One region of the Streptomyces sp. NPDC037401 genome, then DNA from elsewhere that is predicted to be linked to it. Evidence: riboswitches for the same ligand, from Rfam matches in the RefSeq annotation. Region 1 holds a riboswitch; each other region holds the start of a gene.
The links. A riboswitch is a leader RNA that binds a small molecule or an ion and turns the genes downstream of it on or off. The one in region 1 is predicted to bind cyclic di-AMP.

Region 1 (3,502 bases):
ACCGGGCTCACGGACGGCTTCGTGCTCGCGGCGTTCACCGCCACCGGCTTCGCGTTCACCGAGAACATCCTCTACCTCGGCAACGCCTTCGGCGAAGACCTCGGCAGCGGCACCTCGGTGCTGGCCTCGATGACCGCGGCGACCTTCTTCGTGCGGATCGTGATGTCGCCGTTCGCGCATCCGCTGTTCACCGCGCTCACCGGGCTCGGCTTCGGACTGGCCGCCCTGACCGGCGCCGGCACACGCACCGGCACCGGCACCCCTACCCGCACGCGGGCCCGCCGCGTGCTGTTCCCGCTCGCCGGGCTGCTGCTGGCGATGGGCGTGCACGCCCTGTGGAACAGCTCTCCGGAGTTCGGCGAGCACGGTTTCTACGTCGTCTACGGGACCGTGATGGTCCCGGCGTTCGCCCTGCTGACCTGGCTGGCCGTCAGACGTCGAGGCCCTTGCTCTGCAGCCACGCCATCGGATCCTGCGTCGCCCCTCCGGTCCGCACCTCCAGATGCAGATGGGGTCCGGTGACGTTGCCGGTGGCGCCGACGCGGCCGATGGTCTCGCCGGTGCTCACGGTGCCGGAAGTCACCGACATCGAGGACAGGTGGCAGTACCAGATCTCCGTACCGTCATCGAGCCGGAGCACGATCCGGTAGCCGTACGCACCGGAGTACCCGGCCGACACGATCGTGCCGTTGTGGACGGCCTTCACCGGGGTGCCGGTGGGCGCGGCCAGGTCCAGGCCCGTGTGGTACCCGGAGGACCACATGGAGCCGGGGACGCCGTAGTGCGAGGTCACGGTGTACGAGGAGGTGGGCAGCGCGTAGCTCTTGGCGAGCTTGGCCAGCCGCTCTTCCTCGGCCTTGGCCTCGGCGGCGGCCTTCGCCGCGGCCTCGGCGGCGGCTTCGGCGGCCTTCGCCTTGGCTTCGGCGGCCTTGCGGGCGGCCTCCCGCTGTGCGGCAGCCTCCTTCGCGGCGGCCTCTTCCGCCGCCCTGGAGGCGGCTTCCTTGGCCTCGGCGGCCGCGGCGTCCGACTGGGACTCGGCCTGCTGCAGGATGCGGTTGCGGAGCACCTCGCCGGCGTCGGTGCCCGCCTCGGCCTGCTGCGGGCTGACACCCGCGGTGGTGAGGGGCGCGGCCACCGGGACGGTGTCGGCGGAGACCTCTTCCTCACCCGCGTCGCCGGGGAGCAGCGAGGGTATGGATATGGAGATCTGCGGCCGGTCCTGGGCGGTGGCGATGCCGCCCGCGCCGACGGCGGCGATGACGCCGACGCCGAGGACCGTGGAACTGCGGGCGAGGCCGCCGCGCTGCTTGGCGACGCGGTGGCGGCCGCGGACGGGACGGACGGAGTCCTCGGTGGGGTTCCACTCGCCCCACGCACCGGCGTTGGGGCCGTCGAGCACCTCGGAGGCTTCAGGGACAGGCCTGTTCGACGCCACGGGGGCGCACTCCTTTCCTTCCTTCTCGCCTACCGGGTTAGCTGACGGGTTCGGAGCAGGAAGGTCTCCTACGGGCCCAATCGGACCCGATTCACCCCAAATTGGTGGTTCCCCGGTTCCCTTGCGGAATTCGGCGCGCACGCGCGCGGCGCCGTCTGGGGCGACGGCTGGGACAACCGCGCTGCGTTATCGAACGGTAATAGACACAGGGGAGTGAATCCAAGCTGTTGCGATTGTTCCTTCGCGTGTATCAGCCACGCTCTGACCAGCTCTGGCCTGGACTTTTACTAACAAGAGTGGGCCAAAGCGGACGTTCTCCCGACCCCTTGGGTATCTCTCCAGCCACACCAGCCCCCTGACGGATCGTCAACTGCACTGCGGAGCGCGCCCTGTTGACTACCGTGCGTGAGCACGAAGTCTACCGGTTCCGGACCACCGGGACCGTACGCCGCCGGGCCGGCTCCCCCTCCAGCGGCCGCCCGACCGCCAGCAGCGCCATGTCGTCCGTCGCCCCGCCGCCGGTGTGCCGGCGCACGTCCGTGATCAGCGCGGTCAGCAGCGCGTCCGGCCCGGGGAAGATCCGCCCGCGCAGCCGCTGCGGAGGGTCGTAGAACTCCCCCGCCCGGTCCCGCGCCTCGGTCAGCCCGTCCGTGTACACCAGCAGCGTCGCCCCCGCCGGGAACGCCCACTCGTCCGCCAGGTCCGGGTGGCCGGCGGCGAGCTCGCCCATGCCCAGCGGCAGCGCGTGCTCGGCGGGCTCCAGCGCCCGCAGCCTGCCGTCCGCATGCAGCAGCAGCGGCTCGGGGTGCCCCCGGTTGACCACGCGCAGCACGTCCCCGCCGGGCGGGATCTCGGCCAGCACGCAGGTGGTGAACCCCTCCACGGCATCCAGGCTGTCGCGCCGCGTGCCCTCGCGGTCGAGCGCCCGCTCCAGCCGGCGGGCCACCCCGGTCAGGGTGGGCTCCAGCTCCGCGGCCTCCCGGAAGGCCCCCAGGACCACCGCGACGGCCTCCACCGCCCCCATCCCCTTGCCCCGTACGTCCCCCACGGCCAGCCGGACCCCGAACGGCGTCTCCTGGACCGCGTACAGGTCGCCGCCGATGAACGCGTCCGCCTCGGCGGCCTCGTACCGGGCGGAGACGTGCAGCCCGCCGATCCGCTCGGCGGGCGTGGGCAGCACGGCGCGCTGCGCCGCCTCCGCGATCTCGCGGGCCGAGGCGAGCCGCTCCCCGCTGCGCCGGACCACCCGGTTGATCAGCACGGCGAGCCCCGAGACGGTCAGCACGGTCACCAGCTCGGTGAGCGCCTCCACCTTCCAGGTCGTGCCGTGGTGGACGTGCAGCAGCAGGACGGTGCCCGAGGCGAGCGCGCCGGTGAGCAGGGTGGTGGCGAGCGCGAAGAGCGGAGCCGCGACCAGCGGAGCCGCGGAGAAGAAGGGCGAACCGGTGAAGCTCGGCGGGGTGAGCACGTCGAAGACGAGCCCCAGCAGCACCAGCAGCACGGGCAGCGCGCGCACGAACCTCCGGGCGATCGCGCTCCCACCAGCCTGCCCCTGCCCCACCACGGTGTTCTCCTGCCCGGTCCGCTCGCACGGGTGCGGACCGCTGCCGCCTCGCCCCACAAGGCTGCGGCCGCACCGCACGGCCGGCCACCGGGCCACGGCCGAAAGGGGTACGGAACGACGAAGGCCCGGATCCGTGAGGATCCGGGCCTTCGTACTGGAGTAGCGGGGACAGGATTTGAACCTGCGACCTCTGGGTTATGAGCCCAGCGAGCTACCGAGCTGCTCCACCCCGCGTCGGTAAACACCACTCTACGCTATGCCGGAGGCCCTCCGCGCCACCTTTTCCCGCAGGTCACAGCGAGCCGACGAATCCGGCGAGGTTCCGCCGGGTCCTCTCGATCTGCTCGTCCACCGTCAGCGACTCCTCGAAGCGGCCGCCGGGCTCCGGCAGCTTCTTCCCGCGCACGTACAGCGAGCAGGCCAGGTCGGTGCAGACGTAGAGGCCGACGGAGTTCCCCTCCCGGCCCTCGCGGCCCCGCTTGCGGGCCGTCATCAGCGAGACC
Region 2 (3,502 bases), on a different contig from region 1:
CCGTCCCGGCCAGCAGGTCGTCGCGGTCGAGATCAGCCTCGCCGCGCCGCTCGACGCCGAGCCCGCGGGCCTCGACGGCGTCGCCACGATCATGGCGCGGGCCCTGTCCGAGGGCACCGACAAGCACACCGCCGAGGAGTTCGCCGCCGAGCTGGAGCGCTGCGGCGCCACCCTCGACGCGCACGCCGACCACCCCGGCGTCCGGGTCTCGCTGGAGGTCCCGGTCTCCCGCCTGCACAAGGCCGTCGGCCTGCTCGCCGAGGCGCTGCGGGCCCCCGCCTTCGCGGACAGCGAGGTGGACCGCCTGGTGCGCAACCGGCTCGACGAGATCCCGCACGAGCTGGCCAACCCCTCGCGCATGGCGGCCAAGCAGCTCTCCAAGGAGCTCTTCCCCGAGTCCCTGCGGATGTCCCGGCCGCGCCAGGGCACCGAGGACACCGTCGCGCGGATCGACGCCGCGGCCGTCCGGGCCTTCTACGAGGCCCACGTACGCCCCGCCACGGCCACCGCCGTGGTCGTCGGCGACCTCAGCGGCACCGACCTGGACGCCGTCCTCGCCGACACCCTGGGCGCCTGGACCGGCGGGGCCGGCACGCCGCGCCCCGTGCCCCCGGTGACCGCCGACGACACCGGGCGCGTGGTCGTCGTGGACCGGCCGGGCGCGGTCCAGACCCAGCTGCTGATCGGCCGGATCGGCCCGGACCGGCACGACCTCGTGTGGCCGGCCCAGGTCCTCGGCACGTACTGCCTCGGCGGCACCCTCACCTCGCGGCTGGACAAGGTCCTGCGCGAGGAGAAGGGCTACACCTACGGCGTCCGCTCGTTCGGGCAGGTGCTGCGCTCCACCGCGCAGGGCACCGGCGCGTCCATGCTGGCGATCAGCGGCTCGGTCGACACCCCGAACACCGGCCCGGCGCTCGCGGACCTCTGGAAGGTGCTCCGGACGCTGGCGGAGGGCGGCCTGACGGATGCCGAGCGGGACGTGGCCGTGCAGAACCTCGTCGGCGTCGCCCCGCTGAAGTTCGAGACGGCGGCCGCCGTCGCGGGCACGCTCGCCGACCAGGTCGAGCAGGAGCTCCCGGACGACTTCCAGGCGCAGTTGTACGCGCGGCTGGCCGAAACCGGCACGGTGGAGGCCACTTCGGCTGTCGTCAAGGCGTTCCCCGTGGACCGTCTGGTGACGGTGCTCGTGGGTGACGCGGCGCAGATCGAGGGGCCCGTGAGGGAACTGGGCATCGGTGAGGTCACCGTGGTCACGCCCTGACCCACGGCCGGCCCGCAACTGGCCTGAATGAACGGGGGCCCTGGCGGATCATCCGCCAGGGCCCCCGTTTGTCCTTCATGTCCGTTTGTGTCGGGTGGTTGCGCTTATGCCCAGTGGCGTGCGCCACAAAAACGCGTGTCTGTTTGGTGATTGGATGAAGATCCGCCTAGCGTCGGTCCCGCTGTCCGTCAGCTGTAAGCGCCGCACCCGCGGCACCGGGCAGCGATCGCCGAGTCCCCGTCAGGCGCGAGCCTGGGGAGCCGGGGACCCACAAGTGTCCCTGGGGTGAATCGGACCGCCTCGCAAGAGGGGGCCCGTAGGAGACCTTCCTGCTCCGAACCCGTCAGCTAACCCGGTAGGCGAGAGGGAAGGAAAGGATCAGCCTTTTCATGGCGTTTGGCAGTCGTCCCACCGGCAAGCACCGTGGTTCCAGCCGACTGAACCGCAAGGCCGCCGGCATAGCCGGGGTCACCGCCCTCGCCGCCACCGGAGTGGTCGGCTCGCTCGCGGGCCCGGCGTTCGCCGCCGACACCGCCCCCGAGAAGTTCGAGGACACCGGCCTGAACACGGTCGTCGTCGCCGAGGACATGGCGGGCCAGATCGAGGCCCAGGCCGCCGCGCAGGCGCAGGCCGCCGAGATCGCCGCCGCCAAGGCCCAGGCCGAGGCCGAGGCCAAGCAGCGCGCCGCCGAGGCCCGTGCCAAGGCCGAGGCGAAGGCGAAGGCCGAGCGCGAGGCCAAGGAGCGCGCCGAGCGCGAGGCCGAGCGCAAGCGCCTGCTGCAGTTCGTCTCGCCGATCGACGGCTCGTACGTGAGCACCTCGTACAAGGCCGGCGGCGCCATGTGGTCCTCCGGCAGCCACACCGGCATCGACTTCCACGCCGCCTCCGGCACCACGGTCCGCGCCGTCGGCATGGGCACCGTCGTCGAGGCGGGCTGGGGCGGCGCCTACGGCAACAACGTCGTCATCAAGCACAACGACGGCTCCTACACGCAGTACGGCCACCTGCACTCGCTGTCCGTGGTCGTCGGCCAGAAGGTCACCCCGGGCCAGCAGATCGGCCTCTCCGGCTCGACCGGCAACTCCAGTGGCCCGCACCTCCACTTCGAGGCCCGCACCGGCGCGGACTACGGCTCGGACATCGACCCGATCGCCTACCTCCGCTCGCACGGCGTCAGCATCTGACCCGGCGCGCCCCGGCGCACGCTTCCCCGAAGGCCCCGGCTCCCCGAGCCGGGGCCTTCGGTGTGCCCGGGCAAAGGATGACCCAAAGAAGGACCCGATTTCCGGCGGCGCTCGGGAATTCCGGTGTGCTGCAATAGAGTCGCAGCAAGAAGTCGGAGGAGCCGAACGGCTGAGTAGACGACCGCGTTTCGCGGGGATTAAGCGGAGGTCCGGTTTTGCGTATTCCTGCGCACGCGGTGTGCACCGCCATCCGCGAGGACATCGTCACCGGTGTCTTCGAGCCGGGGGCCCGGCTCACCGAGGAGCAGCTGGCGCGCCGCTACGGCGTCTCCCGGGTCCCGGTCCGCGAGGCCCTGCGCACCCTGGAGTCCGAGGGGTTCGTGACCACACGCCGGCACGCCGGCGCCTGTGTCGCCGAGCCCACGGAGCAGGAGGCGGCCGACCTCCTGGAGGTGCGGATGCTGCTGGAGCCCCTCGGAGCCGCCCGGGCCGCCCAGCGGCGTACGGAAGCCCACCTGAAGGTGCTGCGCGGGCTGGTCAGGCTGGGCCAGGAGCGGGCCAGGCGCGGCCAGGGGGAGGATCTGCGCGCCCTGGGCGGCTGGTTCCACGAGACGCTGGTCCAGGCCTCCGGCAGCCCCGGGCTGATCGCGCTGCTCACCCAGCTCCGGCACAAGATCGCGTGGATGTACGAGGTGGAGGCCCCCGTGCGGCCCGTGGAGTCCTGGGCGGAGCACGGCGCGATCGTGGACGCGGTGGCCCGCGGGGACGCCTCCCGCGCGCGTGCGCTGACCGCCGTGCACGTGGACCGGGCGGCGGCCGCGCACCGGCTGCGCCGCCCGGACGCGGAGCGCGTGAGGACTCTGCAACCTGTCGTAAACACCGCGAGCGGCCGCCATTAACAATCGCCGTATACAAATAACGGATATGCGTGTGGCGCCGGACCGGATCACCGGCTTTATCCGCTCGCGGCATTTCCGGCTGCGCGAATTGTTTTTCCGTGGAGCGGTGGAAATGCGAGAACGGGCCGTCTGAAAACGCGAAGGCCGCGGTTCCC
Region 3 (3,502 bases), on a different contig from region 1:
CCCTCGAACTCGTACTTGCCGTCCTTGTAGAACTCGGACGCGGCGACGTCGAGCGCGAGCGCGATGTCCTTGCCCGGGACGTAGCCGGCCTGCTTGATGGCCTCGACGATGAGGTCGAGCGCGGCGCGGTTGGACTCCAGGTTCGGGGCGAAGCCGCCCTCGTCGCCCAGACCGGTCGAGAGGCCCTTGGTGTGCAGGACCTTCTTGAGGGTGTGGTAGACCTCGGCACCCCAGCGGAGGGCCTCGGAGAAGGACTCCGCGCCGATCGGCGCGATCATGAACTCCTGGATGTCCACGTTGGAGTCGGCGTGCGAGCCGCCGTTCAGGATGTTCATCATCGGAACGGGCAGCAGGTGCGCGTTCGGGCCGCCGAGGTAGCGGAAGAGCGGCAGGTCCGAGGCCTCGGACGCGGCGTGGGCCACGGCGAGCGACACGCCGAGGATGGCGTTGGCGCCGAGGGAGCCCTTGTTGTCGGTGGCGTCCAGGTCGAACATGGCCTGGTCGATCAGGCGCTGCTCGGTGGCGTCGTAGCCGACCAGCTCGGGGCCGATCTGCTCGATGACGGCCAGGACGGCCTTCTCGACGCCCTTGCCCATGTAGCGGTTGGGGTCACCGTCGCGGAGCTCGATGGCCTCGAAGGCACCGGTGGAGGCGCCGGACGGAACGGCAGCACGGCCGGTGCTGCCGTCGTCGAGGCCCACCTCGACCTCGACCGTGGGGTTGCCTCGGGAGTCCAGGATTTCCCGGGCTACGACGACGTCGATGGACGGCACGAGCATCTCCTTCTGGGATGTGACGCTGGGTGTGCGGTGGCGCGTGGGCCGTGCGGTGGCCCTGCCGGTCTAGAGCCTAACCGCCCCGGGGCGGTCGGCCGCCCGACCGCCCGGGTCCTGGGACGAAAAAGGGTCCGAATACCCGTGTTCCAGGACAATCAGCCCTTGATCAACTGCCCGGAGACACGCGTCCGCCCGGTGCGCCGGGGGGAAGTGCGCACCGGGCGGGGCCTGGTTGCCGCGGTCCGGCCGGGGGCCGGGGGAGGTCCGGCCGGAGCCGGGCGGGGTCAGGAGAGCTTGAGCATCTGGCCCGGGTAGATGAGGTTCGCGTCGCTCACGATGTCCTTGTTCAGCTCGAAGAGCTTCTCCCAGCCGCCGGACACCTTCTGGGCGTCGGCGATGGTGCCGAGGGTGTCGCCGGCCTTGACCTCGTACGAGCCGTTGCCCTTCTTGTAGCCCGTGGCCGGGGCGGCGGACGGCGCGGAGGCTGCCGGGGCCTTCGAGCGCTCGGAGCGGGTGGTCGGCGCCGACTCCTCGCGGGTCTCCTTGCGCTTCTCGGCCGGCTTCGAGGAGCCGGAGGAGGAGCCCTCGTCCGAGGAGCCGCCGTTCGAGGCGCGGGACAGGCCGACGCCGCAGCTCGGCCAGGCACCCTTGCCCTGGACCGCGAGGACCTTCTCGGCCACGGCTATCTGCTGGGACTTGGAGGCCTGGTGGGCGTTGGGGGCGTAGGCGGTGCCGCCGAAGCCGGCCCAGGTGGACGGGGCGAACTGCAGGCCGCCGTAGTAGCCGTTGCCGGTGTTGATGGACCAGTTGCCGCCGGACTCGCACTGGGCGACGGCGTCCCACTCGGAGGTGGTGGCGGCGCTGGCGGTGCCGGCGGCCATGAGCGGGGCGGCGACCGCGGCACCGGTGACACCGGCGAGGGTCACGATGCGGGTGGCCTTGCTGGGACGACGGTGCTTGCCCTTGCCCGAAAGCAGCATGGAACTTCTCCTCACCGACGCCTGCGAGGTGAGCTGTCGGGTTCGGGCGGATGAAGTCGCCCGGCCGCGCGACTGGCGCGCGGCTTCACCCCAAGCCGTTCCGTGACCGTCTCTCAACGGCCGGGTCCGGCACTTACCTTGGGTCCCCCGCTCCTGCCTTCGGCGCTTGCGCGACGACTGTTCCCCCCGTCCGCCGGCAGGATTCGGCGATGCGGTCGAAGGAGCCCGCGGTGGCGAGCGGTTCAGACCGTAGACAGACGTCTCCCCGATGTTCAAGGTCGGACATCGGGGAGAAAACGCCCTTACCCACCCCTACGCGGGAAGCGTTTGCGCAGGTGAGCGGGTGTATTACGGAACCATCACGGCGGAACTCGCCCACTGACGGGAAGAGATGCATGTCTCACTTCGAAGAAGTCGGACATTTGCTACCGTAACGGGTCATCAGGGCCGCCCGAAGTGCCCCTATTTCTCGCTTAGATCGAGATTCTGGCCAGGCTTGATCAGGTCCGCGTCTTCGCCGATCAGGCGCTCGTTCGCCTCGTACAGAGCGTTCCAACCGCCCTTCACGCCCTTGGCATCCGCGATCTCCGACAGGCTGTCACCCGGCTTGACGGTGTACGAGGGCTCGGGCGTCACCTTCGACGGGTCGTCAGCGCCGAGCGGGATCTCGTCGGCCGGCGCGCCGCGGTGGCGGCCGGTGCCCTCACCCGGAGCGGGGGTGGTGGTGGCGCCGGGGGTCTCCGGCGCGGCCTGGGTGGCGGGGAAGCCGGGGGTGCCGGGCAGGACCGGCGTGCCGGGAGTCCCGGGCGTGAGGGGCAGCGTCGGCGAACCCGGGTCGGTCGACCCCGGGGTGCCGGGAGTTCCGGGCGTGCCCGGGGTTCCGGGAGTGCCGGGCGTGCCCGGAGTGCCCGGGGTCGTGGGCGTGCCCGGGGTGCCGGGCACGGTCGGCGTACCGGGGGTGGCGGGCGTGGTCGGCGTACCGGGCGTCGTCGGCGTGCCCGGGGTCGTGGGCGTGCCGGGGGTGGCCGGCGTGCCGGGGGTGGCCGGGGTCGCGGGCTCCTCCGGCTTCCCGGCGCCGGGGACGACGTGGTCCGGGCGGACCGGGGAGGGGGCCACCGGGCGCGGGGACGCGGCCGAGCCGGGGTCCACGTCGGCGGCGGGGCCGGACTTCGTGAGCCCCGAGGTGCTGCCGCACAGCGGCCAGGCCTCGGGCCCCTTCGAGCCGAGGACCTTCTCGGCGACGGCTATCTGCTGCGAGCGGCTGGCCAGGTCGGCGCGCGGGGCGAACTCCAGCCCGCCCGCCGACTTCCACATCTCCTGGGTGAACTGCAGCCCGCCGTAGGAGCCGTTGCCGAAGTCGGCACTCCAGGTGCCACCGCTCTCGCACTCGGCGACCTTGTCCCACGTGGCGGTGTCCGCGGCCGACGCGTTCGTGGCGGCGAGCAGGGGCAGCGCGAGTGCGGAGCCGGTGACTCCGGCCGTGACGACGAGCGCGGGGGCCTGACGAGGGCGCCTGTGACGGCCGTTCCCGGAACGCATGTGTTGGACCTTTCACGTGGGGGCAAAGGGGCGACGGCGAACGTAGCGGGCTTCGAACGCTTGTCACAAGTCGATGCAGCGCAGATCACGTAAAGGTCACACTCCTGACGCCTTGTCAGGAATGATTGACTCCGGTTCAGTTCGTTTGCGGGGTGAATTCCACGGGAAGTGTGCGCAGCCCGCGCATGATGAGCCCGCCCCGCCAGC
Region 4 (3,502 bases), on a different contig from region 1:
CGCAGGCGATGGCCGCCGGGCTGGCGGTGCTGTCCGTGATGGAGGACGAGGAGACCGTGGCGCGGGCCCGTGCGACGGGCGACCTGCTGAGGGGGCGGCTGGCCGCGCTGGTGGACGAGTACGAGCTGCTGCACGAGGTGCGCGGGCGCGGGCTCATGATCGGGATCGAGTTCGGGCGGCCGTCGTCGCTCGGGCTGCGGAGCCGGTGGACGATGCTCCAGGCGGCCCGGAAGGGCCTGTTCGCGCAGATGGTCGTCGTGCCGCTGCTGCAGAAGCACCGGATCCTGACCCAGGTGTCCGGGGACCACATGGAGGTCATCAAGCTGATTCCGCCGCTGGTCGTCGACGAAAAGGACGTGGACCGCTTCGTCACGGCGTTCCGCGAGGTCATGGACGAGGCGCACGCGGGCGGCGGGCTGATGTGGGACTTCGGCAAGACGCTGGTGAAGCAGGCGGTCGCGAACCGGTGATGCCCGTGGACGGGTGAGGCCGTGGACCGGTGAGGCCGTGAACCGGTCCGGCAGTACCCGGAAGGTCGGTACGGGGTACGGGGCCCGGCCCCGTACCCCGTGGGTGATGAGGGTTACGCGAGCAGCCGGGTGCGCAGCCGCTCCAGGGTCGCGGGCGTGAGCCCGAGGCCGTCCGACAGGTACGGCTCCACGCCGCCCCACCTCTCCTCGATGGCCTCGAACGCCGCGTCCAGATAGGCGGCGCGCGCTTCGAAGAGCGGGCTGAGCAGGGCCGTCACCTCGGGGGAGGGCGGCGCGTCGGGCGTGCCGCTGCGCCTGATCCGGTAGCGGCGGTGGGGGGCGTTCGACTCCAGGTAGTCCGCGGTGATCGCCTCGCGCCCCACGCCGAGCGCGAGCAGGGTCACGGCGACGGAGAGGCCGGCCCGGTCCTTCCCGGCCGCGCAGTGCATCAGCACCGGGACGCTGTCGTCCGCGATCGCGTGGACCACCCGGCTGTGCTCCGCCGTCCGCTCCTTGATCATCTTGCGGTACGAAGCGGACATACGGGCCGCGGCCTTTCCGTCGCCGAGGATTCCGTGGAGCTGTTCGAGGTTGCCGTCGCGGACCATGTTCCAGAACTCGCTGCCGTCGGCGGGGTCGGAGAGCGGGATGTTGACGTTCCGGACGCCGACGAGCTCGACGTCCGGACCCTCCACCGCATGGTCGGCGGCGTTGCGGAAGTCGAAGACGGTGTGCAGTCCGAGCGAGTTGAGGTACTCGGTATCCGTATCGGTGGCATGGGCGAGATGTCCGCTTCGGAAGAGATGCCCCGAACGCACCCGACGTCCGTCCATGGCCGGAAGGCCGCCTACGTCACGGAAGTTGCGCACTCCGGCGAGCTCCGGCTCCAGCGGCGGGGTGTGCGGTATGCGGAGGGTCACGTGAGCTCCCGATGTGTCCGAATTGCACTACTTGGCGTCAAGTTACCGCAGGGATGGGGCAGATGTGCACCCGGCCCGTGAGCAGGATCATACGGTGACCGTGAGTGTCGGCGGTCCGAACGTGAATTGCCTTGTAGGGGCGGCTGTTACACGGCTGCAATGGACGGACAGTGACCGGAATTCCGGCGATCATTCAGCTCGCGGATTCTTTTGGTGAATTCACGGCTTGTTCCGTTCGGCCGAACTCGATTACGGTCACCGCCGAGCCGGGTGGAACGCCGAGTCCTGCCGCCGCCCGGAAACCGCATCCGACCAATACGTGCGGCAGGAGCGGGGGAACCAGGTAAGCCGCCGTACCGGAGAAAGATCCGGAACGGCTTGGGGTGAAGCCCTACGAGTACTCCTCGTACGGCCGGACATCTCCAGTCCGAACCCGACAGCTCACCTCGCAGGCGACGGAGAGGAATTCGCCATGCCCGGAAAGGGTAAGCACCGCCGCCCGAAGAGCAGCCCGATAACGCGCGGCTTCGTCGCCGCGGGGACCGGTGGGGCCGCGCTCGCGCTGCCGCTCATCGGTGCCACCGGCGCCCACGCCGCCGAGAAGGCGGCCGCGCCGACTGCGGCGCAGGCGCAGGTCCGGGCGCAGGCTCAGGCATTCGTTCAGGCGCAGGGGCACGTGCTCGGCGCGGCTTCGGTCGCGGCCAAGGCCGCCCCGGCGACGTACACCGTCGTCGCCGGCGACTACCTCTCCAAGATCGCCGCCGAGCAGGACCTCGACGGTGGCTGGGAGCGTCTGTACGCGGACAACCGGGAGGCGGTCGGCTCGGACCCGTCCCTGATCCACCCGGGCCTGGAGCTGACCCTGGGCGGCAAGGCGAAGGCCGGTGCCCGCGCGGAGGCCAAGCCCGAGGTCAAGCGCGAAGCCAAGGCCAAGGCCAAGGACAGGGGCGAGTCGAAGCGCGAGGGCTGGTCGAAGGGCGAGTCGAAGCGCGAGTCGAAGGCCGAGTCCAAGGTCGATTCGAACGGCGACACCGCCCCGGCGCCGCGCGCGGCGCGGTCCGCCGAACGGTCCGCCGCCGTCGGTTCCTCCTCGGACGGGGCGCAGGGCTCCTCGGAGGCCGTGTCCGGTGCCGGCTTCGTGGCCCCGGTCAACGCCTCCGTCTCCACCTCGTACCGCCTGGGCGGCGCCATGTGGTCCAGCGGCTACCACACGGGTGTCGACTTCTCCGTCGGCTCCGGCACCAGCATCAAGGCGGTCGGCGCGGGCACCGTGGTCTCGGCCGGCTGGGCCGGTGCGTACGGCAACGAGGTCATCATCCGCCACGCGGACGGCCGCTACTCGCAGTACGCCCACCTCTCTTCGCTGAGCGTCTCCGCGGGCCAGAGCGTCGCGGCCGGCGAGTCGATCGGCCTGTCGGGTTCCACCGGCAACTCGACCGGCCCGCACCTCCACTTCGAGATCCGTACCGGCCCGTCGTACGGCCAGGACATCGACCCGCTCGCCTACCTGCGCTCGCACGGCGTGACCATCTGACCGGTATGAGCGTCGTACGGCCGATGGCCGGAACCCGAGTGGGGTTCCGGCCATCGGCCGTGCGGGGGCCGTATTCCTGGTTGGCCGAAACTGACCGGGTGGTATAGATCACCCTGCGTCAACCCTTGCCTACGGTCGCGTAGGTCACATCCTTCGGTGAAGGATGTGGTCCCGTGGCAGGCGATACAACTCTCATGGCATCCGATGGTGCGTTCCAGGCACCTTGCGCATCCCGCACGTCCGCGGCACCGGTCGGTTCGTACGCGGCCATCGGCGACAGCTTCACCGAAGGCGTCGGCGACCCGGGTCCCGACGGGACCTTCGTGGGCTGGGCGGACCGGCTCGCGGTGCTGCTCGCCGACCGCAGGGACGAGCACGACTTCCGGTACGCGAACCTCGCCGTGCGCGGCCGGCTCCTCGACCAGATCGTGGCGGAGCAGGTGCCCCGGGCCAAGGCGCTCGCGCCCGAGCTCGTCACCTTCTGTGCCGGCGGCAACGACATCATCCGGCCGGGCAGCGACCCCGACGACGTCGCCGAGCGGTTCGAGGCGGCCGTGGCCGACCTCACCGGCGCGGTG

Region 2: linked by a shared signal. The riboswitch ahead of ACZ7H1_RS23115 (M23 family metallopeptidase) and the one ahead of ACZ7H1_RS11070 (M23 family metallopeptidase) in region 1 are both predicted to bind cyclic di-AMP.
Region 3: linked by a shared signal. The riboswitch ahead of ACZ7H1_RS13865 (transglycosylase family protein) and the one ahead of ACZ7H1_RS11070 (M23 family metallopeptidase) in region 1 are both predicted to bind cyclic di-AMP.
Region 4: linked by a shared signal. The riboswitch ahead of ACZ7H1_RS00620 (M23 family metallopeptidase) and the one ahead of ACZ7H1_RS11070 (M23 family metallopeptidase) in region 1 are both predicted to bind cyclic di-AMP.

The regions. Positions count from the first base shown of each region.
Region 1 is NZ_JBVJWO010000009.1:19,375-22,876, forward strand. Features, by position in the region: partial or broken gene ACZ7H1_RS11065 (PrsW family intramembrane metalloprotease) at 1-441, shown strand, start outside; gene ACZ7H1_RS11070 (M23 family metallopeptidase) at 431-1,435, opposite strand; cyclic di-AMP (ydaO/yuaA leader) riboswitch at 1,447-1,581, opposite strand; gene ACZ7H1_RS11075 (PP2C family protein-serine/threonine phosphatase) at 1,854-2,999, opposite strand; tRNA gene ACZ7H1_RS11080 (tRNA-Met) at 3,160-3,233, opposite strand; gene ACZ7H1_RS11085 (FBP domain-containing protein) at 3,292-3,502, opposite strand, start outside.
Region 2 is NZ_JBVJWO010000021.1:112,573-116,074, forward strand. Features, by position in the region: gene ACZ7H1_RS23110 (M16 family metallopeptidase) at 1-1,264, shown strand, start outside; cyclic di-AMP (ydaO/yuaA leader) riboswitch at 1,482-1,641, shown strand; gene ACZ7H1_RS23115 (M23 family metallopeptidase) at 1,654-2,448, shown strand; gene ACZ7H1_RS23120 (GntR family transcriptional regulator) at 2,664-3,347, shown strand.
Region 3 is NZ_JBVJWO010000011.1:97,088-100,589, forward strand. Features, by position in the region: gene eno (phosphopyruvate hydratase) at 1-779, opposite strand, end outside; gene ACZ7H1_RS13865 (transglycosylase family protein) at 1,061-1,756, opposite strand; cyclic di-AMP (ydaO/yuaA leader) riboswitch at 1,760-1,931, opposite strand; gene ACZ7H1_RS13870 (transglycosylase family protein) at 2,219-3,295, opposite strand; gene ACZ7H1_RS13875 (cytochrome P450 family protein) at 3,432-3,502, opposite strand, start outside.
Region 4 is NZ_JBVJWO010000001.1:133,430-136,931, forward strand. Features, by position in the region: gene ACZ7H1_RS00610 (aspartate aminotransferase family protein) at 1-470, shown strand, start outside; gene ACZ7H1_RS00615 (tyrosine-protein phosphatase) at 584-1,390, opposite strand; cyclic di-AMP (ydaO/yuaA leader) riboswitch at 1,690-1,860, shown strand; gene ACZ7H1_RS00620 (M23 family metallopeptidase) at 1,863-2,924, shown strand; gene ACZ7H1_RS00625 (SGNH/GDSL hydrolase family protein) at 3,119-3,502, shown strand, end outside.